2 regions of the Streptomyces sp. NPDC085596 genome follow, and region 1 is predicted to be linked to the other one. Evidence: riboswitches for the same ligand, from Rfam matches in the RefSeq annotation. Region 1 holds a riboswitch; the other holds the start of a gene.
The links. A riboswitch is a leader RNA that binds a small molecule or an ion and turns the genes downstream of it on or off. The one in region 1 is predicted to bind cyclic di-AMP.
Positions count from the first base shown of each region.

Region 2: linked by a shared signal. The riboswitch ahead of ACIGA3_RS29780 (transglycosylase family protein) and the one ahead of ACIGA3_RS18685 (M23 family metallopeptidase) in region 1 are both predicted to bind cyclic di-AMP.

Region 1 is NZ_JBITTC010000005.1:553,465-560,565, reverse strand. It holds gene ACIGA3_RS18695 (PrsW family intramembrane metalloprotease) at 1-406, shown strand, start outside; gene ACIGA3_RS18690 (aldo/keto reductase) at 496-1,443, opposite strand; gene ACIGA3_RS18685 (M23 family metallopeptidase) at 1,521-2,558, opposite strand; cyclic di-AMP (ydaO/yuaA leader) riboswitch at 2,566-2,734, opposite strand; tRNA gene ACIGA3_RS18680 (tRNA-Met) at 2,995-3,068, opposite strand; gene ACIGA3_RS18675 (dihydrofolate reductase family protein) at 3,134-4,267, opposite strand; gene ACIGA3_RS18670 (SCO4225 family membrane protein) at 4,434-5,078, shown strand; gene ACIGA3_RS18665 (peptidoglycan recognition protein) at 5,251-7,101, shown strand, end outside.
Region 2 is NZ_JBITTC010000013.1:81,337-88,437, forward strand. It holds gene ACIGA3_RS29755 (NAD(P)/FAD-dependent oxidoreductase) at 1-362, opposite strand, end outside; gene ACIGA3_RS29760 (exopolyphosphatase) at 829-1,770, opposite strand; gene ACIGA3_RS29765 (DUF501 domain-containing protein) at 1,767-2,330, opposite strand; gene ACIGA3_RS29770 (septum formation initiator family protein) at 2,376-2,852, opposite strand; gene eno (phosphopyruvate hydratase) at 3,020-4,309, opposite strand; gene ACIGA3_RS29780 (transglycosylase family protein) at 4,657-5,367, opposite strand; cyclic di-AMP (ydaO/yuaA leader) riboswitch at 5,372-5,550, opposite strand; gene ACIGA3_RS29785 (transglycosylase family protein) at 5,732-6,766, opposite strand; gene ACIGA3_RS29790 (cytochrome P450) at 6,890-7,101, opposite strand, start outside.

The DNA.
Region 1 (7,101 bases):
ACTGCGCGTGGCCCGCGAGGAACTGCCCGTCTACGTCTACGCCGGGTGGCTCGGCCCCGCCGAACCCTTCGCCCTCGGCTCGCTGCGCGCCCGCCGCCTGGCCCGCGACCACGCCCGCCGCTGCTTCGGCGGACGCCCGGCCGCGCGCGCCGTGGTCCGCTACGAGAGCGACGCCACCGAACTGGCCCTCCTGCGCCACCGCGCCCGCGCCGGCCGCGTCGGCACCGAGTTCGCCGCACGGGAACGCGAACTGCTGGCCGCGCTGTGGCAGCGCCGGCACTCCTCCCGCCCGGCCCTGGAGTACGCGGCCCGCGTCACGGCCCCGCCGCCGTCCCCGGTCCCGTACTGGCAGCGGTACGGCCACCCGGCCCCGCCGTACGCGGGCTACAACCCGTACCGCACGTAGGGAGTCGGGGACGGTAGCGCTTCAGGGGCGGGGGCCGGTAAGGCATCCCGGCGGCGAGTGCCCACCCGAGGGGCGCACCCCGTCCAGCCTCAGGCCGACGCCTCCGTCAACCGGTCCAGCTCCGCCTGAGTCAGCGTCAGCTCGGCCACGTCCACGAGGGCCGGGAGCTGGTCGACCGTGCGGGCCGAGGCGATGGGGGCGGCGACCGTGGGCTGGGCGGCGAGCCAGGCGAGGGCGACGGTGGCGACGGCGGTGTCGTGGGCGGCGGCGACCTCGTCCAGCGCCGCCAGGACCTTCTGGCCGCGCTCGGAGTCGAGGTGCTTGGCGGCCGAGCCGGCGCGGGCGCTGTCGACCGTCGTACCGGGCCGGTACTTGCCGGTGAGGAAGCCGGAGGCGAGCGCGAAGTACGGGACGGCCGACAGGCCCTCGCGGGCGGCGACGTCCTGGAGCGGGCCCTCGTAGGTGTCGCGGGAGACCAGGTTGTAGTGGGGCTGGAGGGCGACATAGCGGGCCAGGCCCGCACGGTCGGAGAAGTCCAGGGACTCCTTCAGCCGCTCGGCGCTGATGTTGGAGGCGCCGATGTAGCGGACCTTGCCCGCCCGCACCAGCTCGTCCAGCGCGCCGATGATCTCCTCGACCGGCACCTCGGGCTGGTCGAAGTGGGTGTAGTAGAGGTCGATGTGGTCGGTGCCCAGGCGGCGCAGGGAGGCGTCGGCGGCGGCCTTGATGTTGGCGGCGCCCAGGCCCTTGTAGTCGGGGTGCTGGCTGACCTTGGTGGCGATGACGACCCGGTCGCGGGCACCGCGCGCCCGCATCCACTCACCGATGAGCGTCTCGGACTCGCCGCCCTTGTTGCCCTCGACCCAGGCCGAGTAGGCGTCGGCGGTGTCGATGAAGTTGCCGCCCGCGGCGAGGTAGGCGTCGAGGACGGCGAAGGACGTGTCCCGGTCGGCGGTCCAGCCGAAGACGTTGCCGCCGAGGGCGAGCGGGAAGACCTCGAGGGAGGAGGAGCCGAGTTTGCGCAGAGAAGCAGTCATGTCTCTTCTCAACGATCACTCGGGTCCCGCCCATTCCGGTTCCGGGCAAGGACCCGGTCAAACTCCGGCCGGGTACCTCAGGGGGTGAGGCCCTTGCCGCGCAGCCAGGCGCCGGGGTCGATGCCGGTGGGCTGGCCGCCGGGGTGGACCTCCAGGTGGAGGTGCGCGCCGGTGACGTTGCCGGTGGCGCCGACGCGGCCGATGACCTCGCCGGTGGAGACCTTCTGACCGGTGCTGACGTTGATCGAGGACTGGTGGCAGAACCAGAGCTCGGTGCCGTCGTCGAGGGTGAGGATCGTGCGGTAGCCGTACGCCCCGGCCCAGCCGGCCTCGGTGATCGTGCCGCTGTGGATCGCCTTGATCAGCGTGCCGGTGGGCGCGGCGAAGTCGAGACCGGTGTGGTACCCGGAGGACCACAGCGCCCCGGCCTGCCCGAAGGTCGAGGTGATCGTGTACGAGGAGGTCGGCAGCGTGTACTGCTTGGCCAGCGTGGCCAGGCGGGCCGCCTCGGCCTTCTGCTCGGCGTCGGCCTCCGCCTTCTCCTTGGCCTCGGCGGCCTTCGTGGCGGCTTCCTTCGCGGCCTTGGCGGCGGCGTCGGCGGCCTGCTGGTCGGCCTTGGCGACGGCGGCGGCGGTGGCGCGGCTGTCGGCCTTGCTCTGCTGCCGCTCGGCCTGGGCCATGATCCGGCTGCGCAGCGCCTCGCCCGCGTCGGAGGCGGAGTCGTCACTGGCGGCGGTGGCCGTGGCGGTGGCGACGCCGGTGAGGGAGGCGGCGGGCGCGTCCGTGTGGTGCCCGTCGATCAGGGAGTCCACGGAGGGCAGGTCGGGCAGGGCGATGGACACGGGCGGCTTGCCGGTGTTGGCGCTGGCCATGCCGCCCGCGCCGACGGCGGCGATGACGCCGACGCCGAGGACGGTGGAGCTGCGGGCGAGTCCGCCGCCGCGCTGCTTGGCCACCCGGTGGCGGCCGCGTACGGCAGGACCGAGGGAAACGGACTCCTCGGTGGGGTTCCACTCCTCCCACGCGCCGTCTTCGGCACGGGGGGCGCCGTAGGCGAAGGGTTCACTCGCGTCCGGCGCGAACGGGGCTTGTGGGGCAGGCCGGTTGGACGCCACGCGGGCGCACTCCTCTCCTCCTCCGCCTACCGGGTTAGCTGACGGGTTCGGAGCAGGAAGGTCTCCTACGCGCGTAAACCCGGCGTGCTCCGAGAGCGGTGCACGGCGGATCGGGCGCGATTCACCCCAAGTTGGTGGGTCCCCGGTTCCCTCGCGGGATTCGGCGTGTGCGCACGGCGCCGTCTCTGCTGACGGCTGTAACGACCGCGCTGCGTTATCGAACGTTAATAGACACGCGCACTGGATTCCAAGCCCGTTCGGCTTGATCGTTTGACGTTCTGGAGGGGTGCGTACCGGTCAGGAACGGCGTGAACAGGGCGAGTTGACCACGCTTCAGGAGTCACAGGAGTTTTGCTGGTGACTCAAAAACGCCATCCGCCCCGGAAAACACTCAGGGCCGGAATCCGTTTTACTGGATTCCGGCCCTGAGTTTCAGTAGCGGGGACAGGATTTGAACCTGCGACCTCTGGGTTATGAGCCCAGCGAGCTACCGAGCTGCTCCACCCCGCGTCGTTGTGTCTCAAGCATACGTCATCCGCGGGGTCCGACGCACACACGCTGCCGTGACGTGGGCCTCAGTGCGGAAGGTGAGCGTTCGGCAGCTGTGCGAGAGCGGCGTACTCGGGCACCGTCACCACCTCCACGCCCCCGGCGCCGAGCACTCCGGCGCCGTCGGCCGCGGTGACGAAGGTGTCCGGCTCACGCCAGGCGGTGACCACCCGGCGCACCCCGGCCGCCAGGATCAGCCCGGCGCAGGGGACGGGCCGGGAGGCGCGGTGGGCGCAGGGCTCCAGGCTGCTGTAGACGGTGGCGCCGGGCAGGCGCGGGTCGGCCGGGTCCAGCTTGGCGAGCGCGGCCTCCTCGGCGTGGACCACCGGGTCGCCGTCCTCGCGGGAGTGTCCGCGCGCCAGCTCGGTGCCGTCCGCCGCGACGATGACCGCGCCCACGCTGAAGGCCGTGTCCGAGGGCGGGCAGAGCGCTGCCAGCTCACAGGCGGTGCGCAGCCAGTGCCGGTCGGCGGCGGTGTCCAGCGGACCGGTGCCGGGGGCGGTGGGCTCGTACCGCATCAGGACGACGTCCTCGATCCGGCGACTGCCGGTCAGCCGCAGCCGGCCGCCCTGGTAGGCGCCGGGGCCGAAGAGGCGGGGGGCGGCCGGGTCGCCGACGAAGAGCGGGGCGAGGACCAGTTGGAGTTCGTCGGCGAGGCCCTGCTGGAGGAGCTGGGTGTGCACGGTGCCGCCGCCCTCGACCATCAGCCGCCGCACTCCGCGCACGTCGTGCAGATGCGCCAGCAGCGCCCGCCAGTCGAGGCCGGTGCCGAGCGGGACCACGTCGGCGGTGTCCCCGAGGAGGCCCGCGGCCCGCTTCGCCCCCGCGTCGGTCGTGTAGACGAGCTTCTCCCCGCCGAAGTGCCAGAAATTGGCACTCGGGTCGAGATCACCGGAGCCGGTCACGGTCACCTTCAGCGGGTACTCGGCCCGCCCCTCCGCCACCCGTCCGGCCCGTCGCTCGGCCGAGTTGACCAGGAGCCGGGGGTTGTCGGCCCGGATCGTCCCGGCCCCCACGAGGATCGCGTCCACCGACGCCCGCACCTCGTCCACCCGGTCGAAGTCGGCGGGGCTGGACAGCAGCAGCCGCTCGGGCCCGGTGTCGTCCAGGTACCCGTCGAGGGAGACGGCGGCGGACAGCAGGACATGGGGGTAGGGCATCGACGCGCTCTCTCCGGACTCTTGGCTCTACGGGCGTGCACCCCTTTGTACTCGGTACCGGTGCGCACGCTCCCCAGGCCGGGGATGAGTACGGCTACTCATCCCCGGGCGCGCCCCTCGGGCCACTGTGGAGCTCACCGAACCGGACCGACCCGAAGGAAGCCCCATGCCGCACGCCATCCGCCCACGCCGTCTCCTGTCGCTCGCCACCGGCAACTGGCTCGCGCGGAGCTATCTCGTGGTTCTCGCCGCCTCCGTCCTGGCCATGCTGGTCTTCCCGGAGAGCGCGCTCGCCATGAGCCCCCTGGTGCTCACGGCTCCCCTGTCCCTGCTGGCCATGGCCTTTCCCTTCGGACCGGGCACCGAAGGCAGCGTGGCGGTGGAGGTGCTGGCCACCGGCTTCTCGATCTGCTGGCTCCTGCTGGGTGCCCTCGGGAACGCAGCCGTGCTCGGCGCCCTCGCCACGAGATCCGCGGCGAGAACCGGGGAGGCGCCCTCTGCGAATCGGGTGCGGGCCCTGCTGGTACCCGCGGTGGACAACTGGCTCTCGCGTGGATACCTCGCCGTGGTCGCGGCGGCGGTGGGGTCCTTCCTGTATGCCGTGTACGTGTCGCCGGACCCCGGTTTCGCCGGCATCTGGCCGCTCATCACCACGGCACCGCTCAGCATCGTCGCCCTCATGGCGTCCGCGCCCCTGGAGGACGCCTCCTCCACCTGGCTGAGCTCACTGGTCTTCACCGTCGGCACCGTCCTGGCCGGCCTCTTCAACGCCGTGCTGCTCGGTCGGCTCGCCCGCTCCGTGCGGGGCTGAAACCCACGGCGGGGTATCGCCTCAGAAAAAACGCTGTATAGGGCACCGGATGGCATGCCCGCATCAGATACGGTGCCTGTTCCGGCGCCTTCTTCACCAATTCCCCCTGGAGTTGGCGAAATCGTGAAGGCTCCTGACATCAGACTCCGTAGGGGAAGGCATCCGAACCGGTATGAGAGCGCGTTGGTGGGGGACGGGCACGGTCGTCGTCGCGGCGGCCGTGTGCGGGACGTTGGCCGTACAGGGGGTGGGCGGCGGCTTTGGGCATGACGGGAAGGCCGCCGCCGACCCGGTACGGGACCGGGTGCGGTCGGCCGCGCTGGACGTCCGGGGGGACGGGGCGGCCGCGACGCTCGCCCGGCGGGACGCCGAGCCGTTCAGCATGCTGGGGATCAGCTGGGAGAAACCTTCCGCCAAGCTGGCCGGCAAGGTGGAGGTACGGTCGCGGGCCGTGGGGTCCGGGAAGTGGTCCAACTGGCTGCTGCTGGACAGCGACCGGGGCGCGGGCGAGCAGAGCGCGTCGCGGGGCGGCACCGAGCCCGCGTGGGTCGGGCTCTCCGACGGTGTCGAGGCGCGGATCAACGGCAGGACCACGTCGAAGCTGCCCGCGGGGCTCCGCCTCGACATGATCACGTCGGGCGGCAAGAGCACGGGCGGCGGCGACGCCGAGCCCGCCGCCTACGTCGCGGACGGTCCCGACGACACCGGGGAGCCGGTCGCCACCGACACCCCGACCGAGACGCCGGAGCCGACCGACGTCACCACGACCGAGCCCGCGCCGCCGGAGGAGACCACCGCCGAGCCCTCGGCCGTCGAGTCGTCCCCGGAGGAGTCCTCGGAGCCGCCGGCCGAGTCGCCCTCGGCCTCCGAGAGCACCGGACCCACCGAGTCGGCGTCGCCCTCGGCCTCCTCCTCGCCCTCTCCCTCCGCCGCCGTCCCCACCGCGCCGCCCTCCACGGTTCCCCGGCCGCCGATCACCCCCCGCTCGGGCTGGCACGCGGACGAATCCATCAGCCCGGAGGCGCCGGCGTACATCGACGGGAAGATCAAGGCGGTGGTGATCCACCACACCGCCTCGACCAACGACTACACCTGCGGCGAGGCGCCGTCGATCATCAACGCGGTCTACACGTACGACGTGACGGGACTGGGCTGGAAGGACATCGGCTACAACTTCGTCGTCGACAAGTGCGGGACGATCTACGAGGGCCGTAAGGGCGGTGTCGACCTCCCGGTGGTCGGCGCGCACGCGTACGGCTTCAACTCGCAGACCACCGGCATCGCGGTCCTCGGCACGTACATCGACGCGCCGCCCCCGATGGCGGCGATGGCCTCGGTCGCCCGTCTCGCCGCGTGGAAGCTGGGCCAGTACGGGGTCCAGCCGGACTCGACCGTCACCCTCACCACCGCGCTCAGCGGGCAGAACCTGGCCGGGAAGACCTGGCAGCCGGGCGAGGAGATGCGCCTCCCCGCGATCCACGGCCACCGCGACGGCTACAACACCCTGTGCCCCGGTGACGCCTTCTACAACGCGCTCGACACCGTCCGCACCCTGGCCGCGGGCCCCGTCACCGGCCTCACCCTCGGCACGGTCACCGGCACGGGCGTGGTCGGTACGACCCCGTACACCAACGGCCCGCTCACGGTGAGCTGGTCCGCCACGACCCCGGCCTCGCTGATCTCGTCGTTCCAGGTCCTGGTGGACGGCAAGACGGCCGCGACCGTCGCGGGTTCGGCCACCTCCGCGAAGCTGACCCTGGCGGCGGGCACCCACAAGGTGCAGGTCAAGGCGGTGCACCAGTCCGGCCGTACCGCGACCAGCCTCACCCGGACGGTCGTCGCCGACACCACCGCCCCCTCCTTCACCACCAAGCCGAACCTGTCCCTGCGGACCGGCACGGTCAACACCACCGCCGTCCCGCTCACCCTCGGCTGGAAGGCCGCCGACAACGTCTCCCTGAAGGAGACCCGGCTCACCGCGCCGCTGGCGAAGACCTACGGCCCGACGGTGACCAGCGCGGCG
Region 2 (7,101 bases), on a different contig from region 1:
GGGAAGGTGCGGGAGACCGCGCCCATGGCGATGACCAGGTAGTCGAACGGCAGCTCGTACGCCTCGCCCACGAGGGGGGCGATCGTGGCGACCTTGCGGTCCTGGTCGATGGTGGTGACCCGGCCGGTGAGGACCTCCGCCTTCGGCAGCACGCGTCGCAGCGGTACGACGACATGGCGAGGGGAGATGTTGCCGGCGGCGGTTTCGGGGAGGAAGGGCTGGTAGGTCATGTACGACCGGGGGTCGACGACCGTGACGGTCGCCTCTCCGAAGCGCATCTTCTTGAGGATGCGCCGAGCTGCGTACAGGCCTACGTACCCACCGCCTACTACGAGGATCCTGGGACGCTCCGTGGTGCTCATGCCATCGAGTATCCACCCGGTCCTGGGGGGTAGCTCGTGCGCCCCTTCACAAGGTTGGAGAGGGGGTGTGTTATCCTCCGCCACTCGCGTGACGCAGGTCATGTTCACAAGGGGGAACCGCGGGCGTCCCTGACCCGTTGTCAATGCCGCTTGAGCTGGCCGTCCGGCCTCCCGAGCCCCCCGCGGGGCACCCTTCACAGACGCTTCGGACACCCCGTCGAAACACCCGCGCAATACGGTCGTGATCATGCTCCAGGGGCCTTCCGGCCCCCGAACGGGTCAATGCGGACCCTTGCGTCCCCCACCGGGGCCGATTTCCTTGTGAAGAACTTCACGAAGGTTCCTGACGGAGCCCCGCGAAGCGGCGTGTCGGCCGCTCCACGGGGGCGCTCAAACGTCGTCCAGGCTGCTCAGCCGCATGCTACTGGACGGTAACGAGCCGTTCTTCCAAGGCCGTCGGGCCCGGCTACGCCACGGACCACGCGATGCCGTCGAGGATGTCGTGCTCGCTGACGACGACCTCCTCCGCGCCGGTCCGCTCCATGATCGCCAGCAGGACGAGGGCGCCCGCGCCGATCACGTCGACCCGGCCCGGATGCATGGAGGGGATCTCCGCGCGCTCGGCGTGCGAGGAGCTGAGCAGCCACTCGGTGATCTGGCGGACGCGGCCCCGCGAGATCCGGGAGTGGTGGATGCGCGCGGAGTCGTACTCCGGCAGCTCCAGCGCGATGGCGGCCACCGTGGTGACCGAGCCCGCGAGCCCGACCAGCGTGCGCGCCTCGTCCAGCGGCACGGTCTCGGCGGCCAGGTCCAGCGCGGCCGCGATGTCGGCCCTTATGGCGGCGACCTGCTCGTGCGCGGGCGGGTCGGTGACCTTGCCGTCGTGCACCAGGTGCCGTTCGGTGAGCCGCACGCAGCCGATGTCCACCGACCGCGCGGCGCCCACGTGGTCGTCGCCGACGACGAACTCGGTGGAACCGCCGCCGATGTCCACCACCAGGTACGGCTTGTCCAGGTGGTCGCTGCCGGACAGCTCCCGGGTCGCGCCGGTGAAGGAGAACTCGGCCTCCTGCTCGCCGGTGATGACCTCCGGCTCCACGCCGAGGATGTCCACGACCCCGCGCACGAACTCGTCCCGGTTCTCCGCGTCGCGCGAGGCGGAGGTGGCGACGAACCGCACCTTCGTCGCGCCGAGTTCGCGGATGACCTGGGCGTACTCGCGGCACGCGGCGAAGGTGCGCTCCAGCGCCTCGGGGGCGAGGCGGCCGGTGCGGTCCACGCCCTGGCCGAGCCGGACGATCGTCATCCGGCGGTCCAGGTCGGTCAGTTCACCCGTCTCGGGGTTCGCGTCGGCGACCAGCAGGCGGATGGAGTTGGTGCCGCAGTCCACGGCGGCCACCCGGGTCACCGGCCCTCCTCCGCACCGGACTCGGCCGGCTGAGCCGCACAGGCGTCGCCGGGCGTCACGCACGGGCCCTTCGCCCACCACTCGGGCAGCATGGCGATGGCCTCGTCGCCCAGCGGGTTCACGCCCGGACCGGCGGCCAGCGAGTGGGCGACCAGGACGTGCAGGCACTTCACCCGGTCGGGCATGCCGCCCGCGCTGGGGAAGCCCGCCAGGACCTCGATCTCGTCGCGGCGCCGGATGTAGTCCTCGTGCGCGTCCCGGTAGGCGGCGGCCAGCTCCGGGTCGTTCTGGAGCCGCTCGGTCATCTCCTTCATGACGCCGTTGGCCTCGAGCGTGCCGATGGCCGAGTTGGCGCGCGGGCACGTCAGGTAGTACGTCGTCGGGAAGGGCGTGCCGTCGGGCAGCCGGGGCGCCGTCTCCACGACGTCCGGCCGGCCGCAGGGGCAGCGGTGGGCGATGGCCCGCAGGCCGCGCGGCGGGCGGCCGAGCTGGAGCTCGAAGGCGGCGATGTCCGCCTCGGTGGGCTCGGTACGCGGAGTGTGGGGCGGGGGCGTTTCCATGACTGCTTCCAGGGTGGCTTTCTGTCGGTCACCGGCGGGTGCCGGTCACTGGTCGGAGGCGTCGGACTTGTCGACGCCGTCCCAGACGTTCGCGTACCAGGGCCGGTGGGCGGCCCCTCGGTCGGTGCGGGACTGCTTGGCGGCGCCCGGGTCGATCACGACGAACCCGGTCTCGCCAGGCATCACATAGTGCAGCCTGCGCCGGATCTGCTGCTCGGCGTAGGCGTCGTCCTGCCAGCGGGCCTTGACGTCCCTGAGCTGCTCGACGCGGCCGCGGGCCTGCTCCTGGCGGTGCTTCAGGTCCGCGATCTCGGCGCGCTGGGAGACGTACTGGCGCATCGGATAGGCGAGCGCCACGATCATCGAGCACAGCACCAGGGCCAGCAGGGCGGCGCGGCCGGTGAGGCGGGAGCGGCGGGCCTGCCGCTTGGTCTGGGAACGGTAGACGCGGGCCGCCGTCTGCTCACCGAGCAGCCGCAGCCTGGTCGTGGTGGAGAAACGGTCCCGGTCCCTCGCGGCCATCTGGCTCTCCGCCTCCACTGTGCCTGTGCGTCTTGTGCTGTGCTTCTCGTGCCGTGCGCTGCTGGGCTCACACGTGCGTACGTCCCCGGACACGGTACGGGACCGGGTCCGGGGACGTAGGTACGACGGGCGGGGCTGGCCCGCGCCTAGGTCAGCCCTTGCTGTGCTTACTGGTTCGCAGAGCGAAACCGCGGGAAGGCGCTGCGGCCGGCGTAGACCGCGGCGTCGTCGAGGATCTCCTCGATGCGCAGCAGCTGGTTGTACTTGGCGACGCGCTCGGAGCGGGCCGGGGCACCGGTCTTGATCTGGCCGCAGTTGGTGGCGACGGCCAGGTCGGCGATGGTGACGTCCTCGGTCTCGCCGGAGCGGTGGGACATCATGCACTTGTAGCCGTTGCGCTGGGCCATCTCGACGGCGTCCAGGGTCTCGGTCAGCGAGCCGATCTGGTTGACCTTGACCAGCAGGGAGTTGGCGATGCCCTCCTCGATGCCGCGGGCGAGGCGCTCGGGGTTGGTGACGAACAGGTCGTCGCCGACGATCTGGACCTTGTCGCCGATGCGGTCGGTCAGGACCTTCCAGCCGGCCCAGTCGTCCTCGAACAGCGGGTCCTCGATGGAGACCAGCGGGTAGGCCGCCACCAGCTCCTCGTAGTACTCCGTCATCTCGGCGGCGGAGCGCTCCTTGCCCTCGAAGAGGTACTTGCCGTCCTTGTAGAACTCGGAGGCGGCGACGTCGAGCGCGAGGGCGATCTGCTCGCCGGGGGTGTAGCCGGCTTCCTTGATGGCCTCGAGGATGAGGTCGAGGGCCTCACGGTTGGAGCCGAGGTTCGGGGCGAAGCCGCCCTCGTCGCCGAGGCCGGTGGCGAGGCCCTTGTTCTTCAGGACCTTCTTGAGGGTGTGGTAGACCTCGGCGCCCCAGCGGACGGCCTCGGAGAAGGACTCCGCGCCGATCGGAGCGATCATGAACTCCTGGATGTCCACGTTGGAGTCGGCGTGCGAGCCGCCGTTCAGGATGTTCATCATCGGCACCGGCAGCAGGTGCGCGTTGGGGCCGCCCAGGTAGCGGAAGAGCGGCAGGTCGCTGGCCTCGGAGGCGGCGTGGGCGACGGCGAGGGAGACGCCGAGGATGGCGTTGGCGCCGAGCGAGCCCTTGTTGTCGGTGGCGTCCAGGTCGAACATGGCCTGGTCGATCAGGCGCTGCTCGGTGGCGTCGTAGCCGACCAGCTCCGGGCCGATCTGCTCGATGACGGCGAGGACGGCCTTCTCGACACCCTTGCCCTGGTAGCGGTTCGGGTCACCGTCACGCAGCTCGATGGCCTCGAAGGCACCGGTGGAGGCGCCGGACGGGACGGCGGCACGGCCCGTGCTGCCGTCGTCGAGGCCGACCTCGACCTCGACCGTGGGGTTGCCTCGGGAGTCCAGGATTTCCCGAGCTACGACGACGTCGATGGACGGCACGAGCATCTCCTTCGTGGATGTGACGCAATGAGTGCGCGGCGGATGCCGGATGGCATGCCTTGCGCCTAGAGCCTAACCGTCCCAGGGGTGCCGGCCATCGACCGACCGCCCTGTGAACGGGGTGGTGCAGGGAGACCGTACCCATTGTTCACGCCCGGAACAAAGGGTCCGGGCAAACGGTCCGGGCAAAGGGTCCGGGCAAAGGGTTCTGGGCGATGGGACCCGCCGGGGGAACGCGCACCGCCCCGGCGCGCGGGGGGAACGCGTACCGGGGCGGGGGTCCGTCAGGGGACCGGGAGCTCACGGGGCCGGACGGGTCGGGGGCCGGTCCCGTGAGCGGGTCGCGGTTACTTCAGGTGCAGCATCTGGCCGGGGTAGATGAGGTCGGCCTTCTTCACGATGTCCTTGTTCAGGTCGAACAGCTTCTTCCAGCCGCCCTTGACACCGTGCTTCGTGGCGATGGAGCTGAGCGTGTCGCCCTTGACGACCTTGTACTCGCCGTCGCCCTTCTCGACCTTCTCACCGGTCGGGGTGGTGACGGTCTTGCTCGCGGCCGGGCGCTCGGTGGAGCGGGAAGCGGTCTGCTCGTCGGCGGCGCGGTCGGAGGTGACGGCCGCGGCCTTGTCCTCCGTCTTGCTCTCCGTGGCGGGAGCCGGGCTCGCCGGGGCGGCGGAGCCGCTGTACGGCGTGCTGGACAGGCCCGTGCCGCAGACCGGCCAGGCGCCCTTGCCCTGGGCGGAGAGCACCTTCTCGGCGACGGTGATCTGCTGCTCCTTGCCCGCCTTGTCGGCGGTGGCGGCGTACTGCGTGCCGCCGTACGCGGCCCAGGTGGAGGCGGAGAACTGCAGACCGCCGTAGTACCCGTTGCCGGTGTTGATGGACCAGTTGCCGCCCGACTCGCACTGGGCGACGGCGTCCCACTCGGAGCCGGTGGCGGCGGAGGCACTGCCCGACGCCATCACCGGGCCCGCGACGGCCGCGCCGGCGACACCGGCGAGCGCGAGGACACGGACGGTCTTGGACGGGCGACGGTGCTTGCCCTTGCTGGAGAACAGCATGGATCGATCCCCTCACCGACGCCTGCGAGGTGAGCTGTCGGGTTCGGGCCGGTTGAGTTGCCCGGCCACCCCTCCCTCGTACTCCCGGAAGGCGTGGCTTCACCCCAAGCCCCAACCGGCGTCAATCACCGGTTCGGGCACTTACCTTGGGTCCCCCGCTCCTGCCTACGGCGCTTGACGCGACGGTTGTCCCCGAGGGCCGCTGGCAGGATTCGGCGTTGCGGCCACGGGTGCTCGTGGTGACGAGCGGTCCCGACCGTAGACACGCGTCGCGGCGAAATTCAAAGACGATCAGGGCTTCTGAGAGTCATCCCACACTTTCGCCAAATGGGACATATAAGAGGATAGTGGGTGTCAGATTCCGCTATTCGGCGTCCGTTTCGCCCGGCACTTTCAGGGTCTGACCGGGGTCGACATGGTTCGGGTCGGAGCCGATGGCCTGCTTGTTCGCGGAGTAGAGCGCCTCCCACCCGCCGTCCACGTCAAGGGAGTCGGCGATGGAGCCGAGCGTGTCACCGTCACGGACGGTGTAGGTGGTCGGGGAGGCGGTGGCATGGCGGCCCGTTCCGGCCGCGTGCTGACCGCCCGTCACGCTCTCCTCGGCGCTGCCCCCGCGGTGACGGCCACCGCCACCGAGGTCACCGGTGTCGACCAGGCTCCAGGAGCCGCCGGCCTCCCACGAGTCGTCCGACTCCTTGGCCGCGGGGGCACTGGAGGCCGAACCGCCACCCTTGTACCCACCGCCGGAGGCCGCGGGCGCCGAGGCGCCGGAGCGGGAGGTGTCGGTGTCCTTGCCGGAGTGGCCGGAACCGGCCTTCTCCTCGGCGCTCGCGGACGGCTTGCCGGTCTCCTTGGCGGAGGAGTCGGACGAGGGGGACGAATTCCCCAGTCCGGACGAGTCGGAATCATCGGACGAAGCGCCCGCGTCGGGGGTCTCGTCCGCCTTGTCGGTACCGCCGCCGGAGCCGTCCTGGTCCGCGGACGGGGACTCGCTCACGCCCGTGTCGACGTCCACCGAGCCGGAGTTGGAGGTCAGTCCGGCGAGCAGGGCGCAGGTGGCCCAGTGGGTGGTGCCCTGCTCGTCGAGGATCTTCTCGGCCACCGAGATCTGCTGCGAACGGCTGGCCTGGTCGGCGCTGGCCGCGTACTGCGTGCCGCCGTACTTGTCCCAGTCGTCCTGGGATATCTGGAGGCCGCCGTAGTAACCGTTGCCGGTGTCGGCGCTCCAGGAGCCACCGCTCTCGCACTCGGCGACCTTGTCCCAGGTGGTGCCGTCGGCCGCGTTCGCGCTCGCCGCCCCGAGGAGCGGGATGGCGATGGCGGACGTGGTCACGCCGGCCGCGACGAGGAGCGCCGGAGCCTGGCGGGGTCGACGGTGCCTACCGTTCCCGGAGAGCATGCGGTTGCCTTTCGTGCGACAGCAGTACGGCGTGGCAAGTGGTGCTCGGCGCCACACTGATGGGTGAACGTATCGGCAGACGATCGCTTGTCACAAGTTCATGCCGCACAGATCACGTGAAGATCACATAGTTGAACGTCCGTCATGTGCGCTTTCACGACTGGGACCGACCGGTGTGAACTCCACCGGCAGTGTGCGCAGTCCACGCATGATGAGCCCGCCGCGCCAGCGCAGTTCGGCCGGATCGGCCGCCAGGCGCAGGTCCGGGAGCCGGGTGAGCAGGGTGGCCAGCGCGGTCTGGCCCTCCAGCCGGGCGAGCGGGGCGCCCAGGCAGT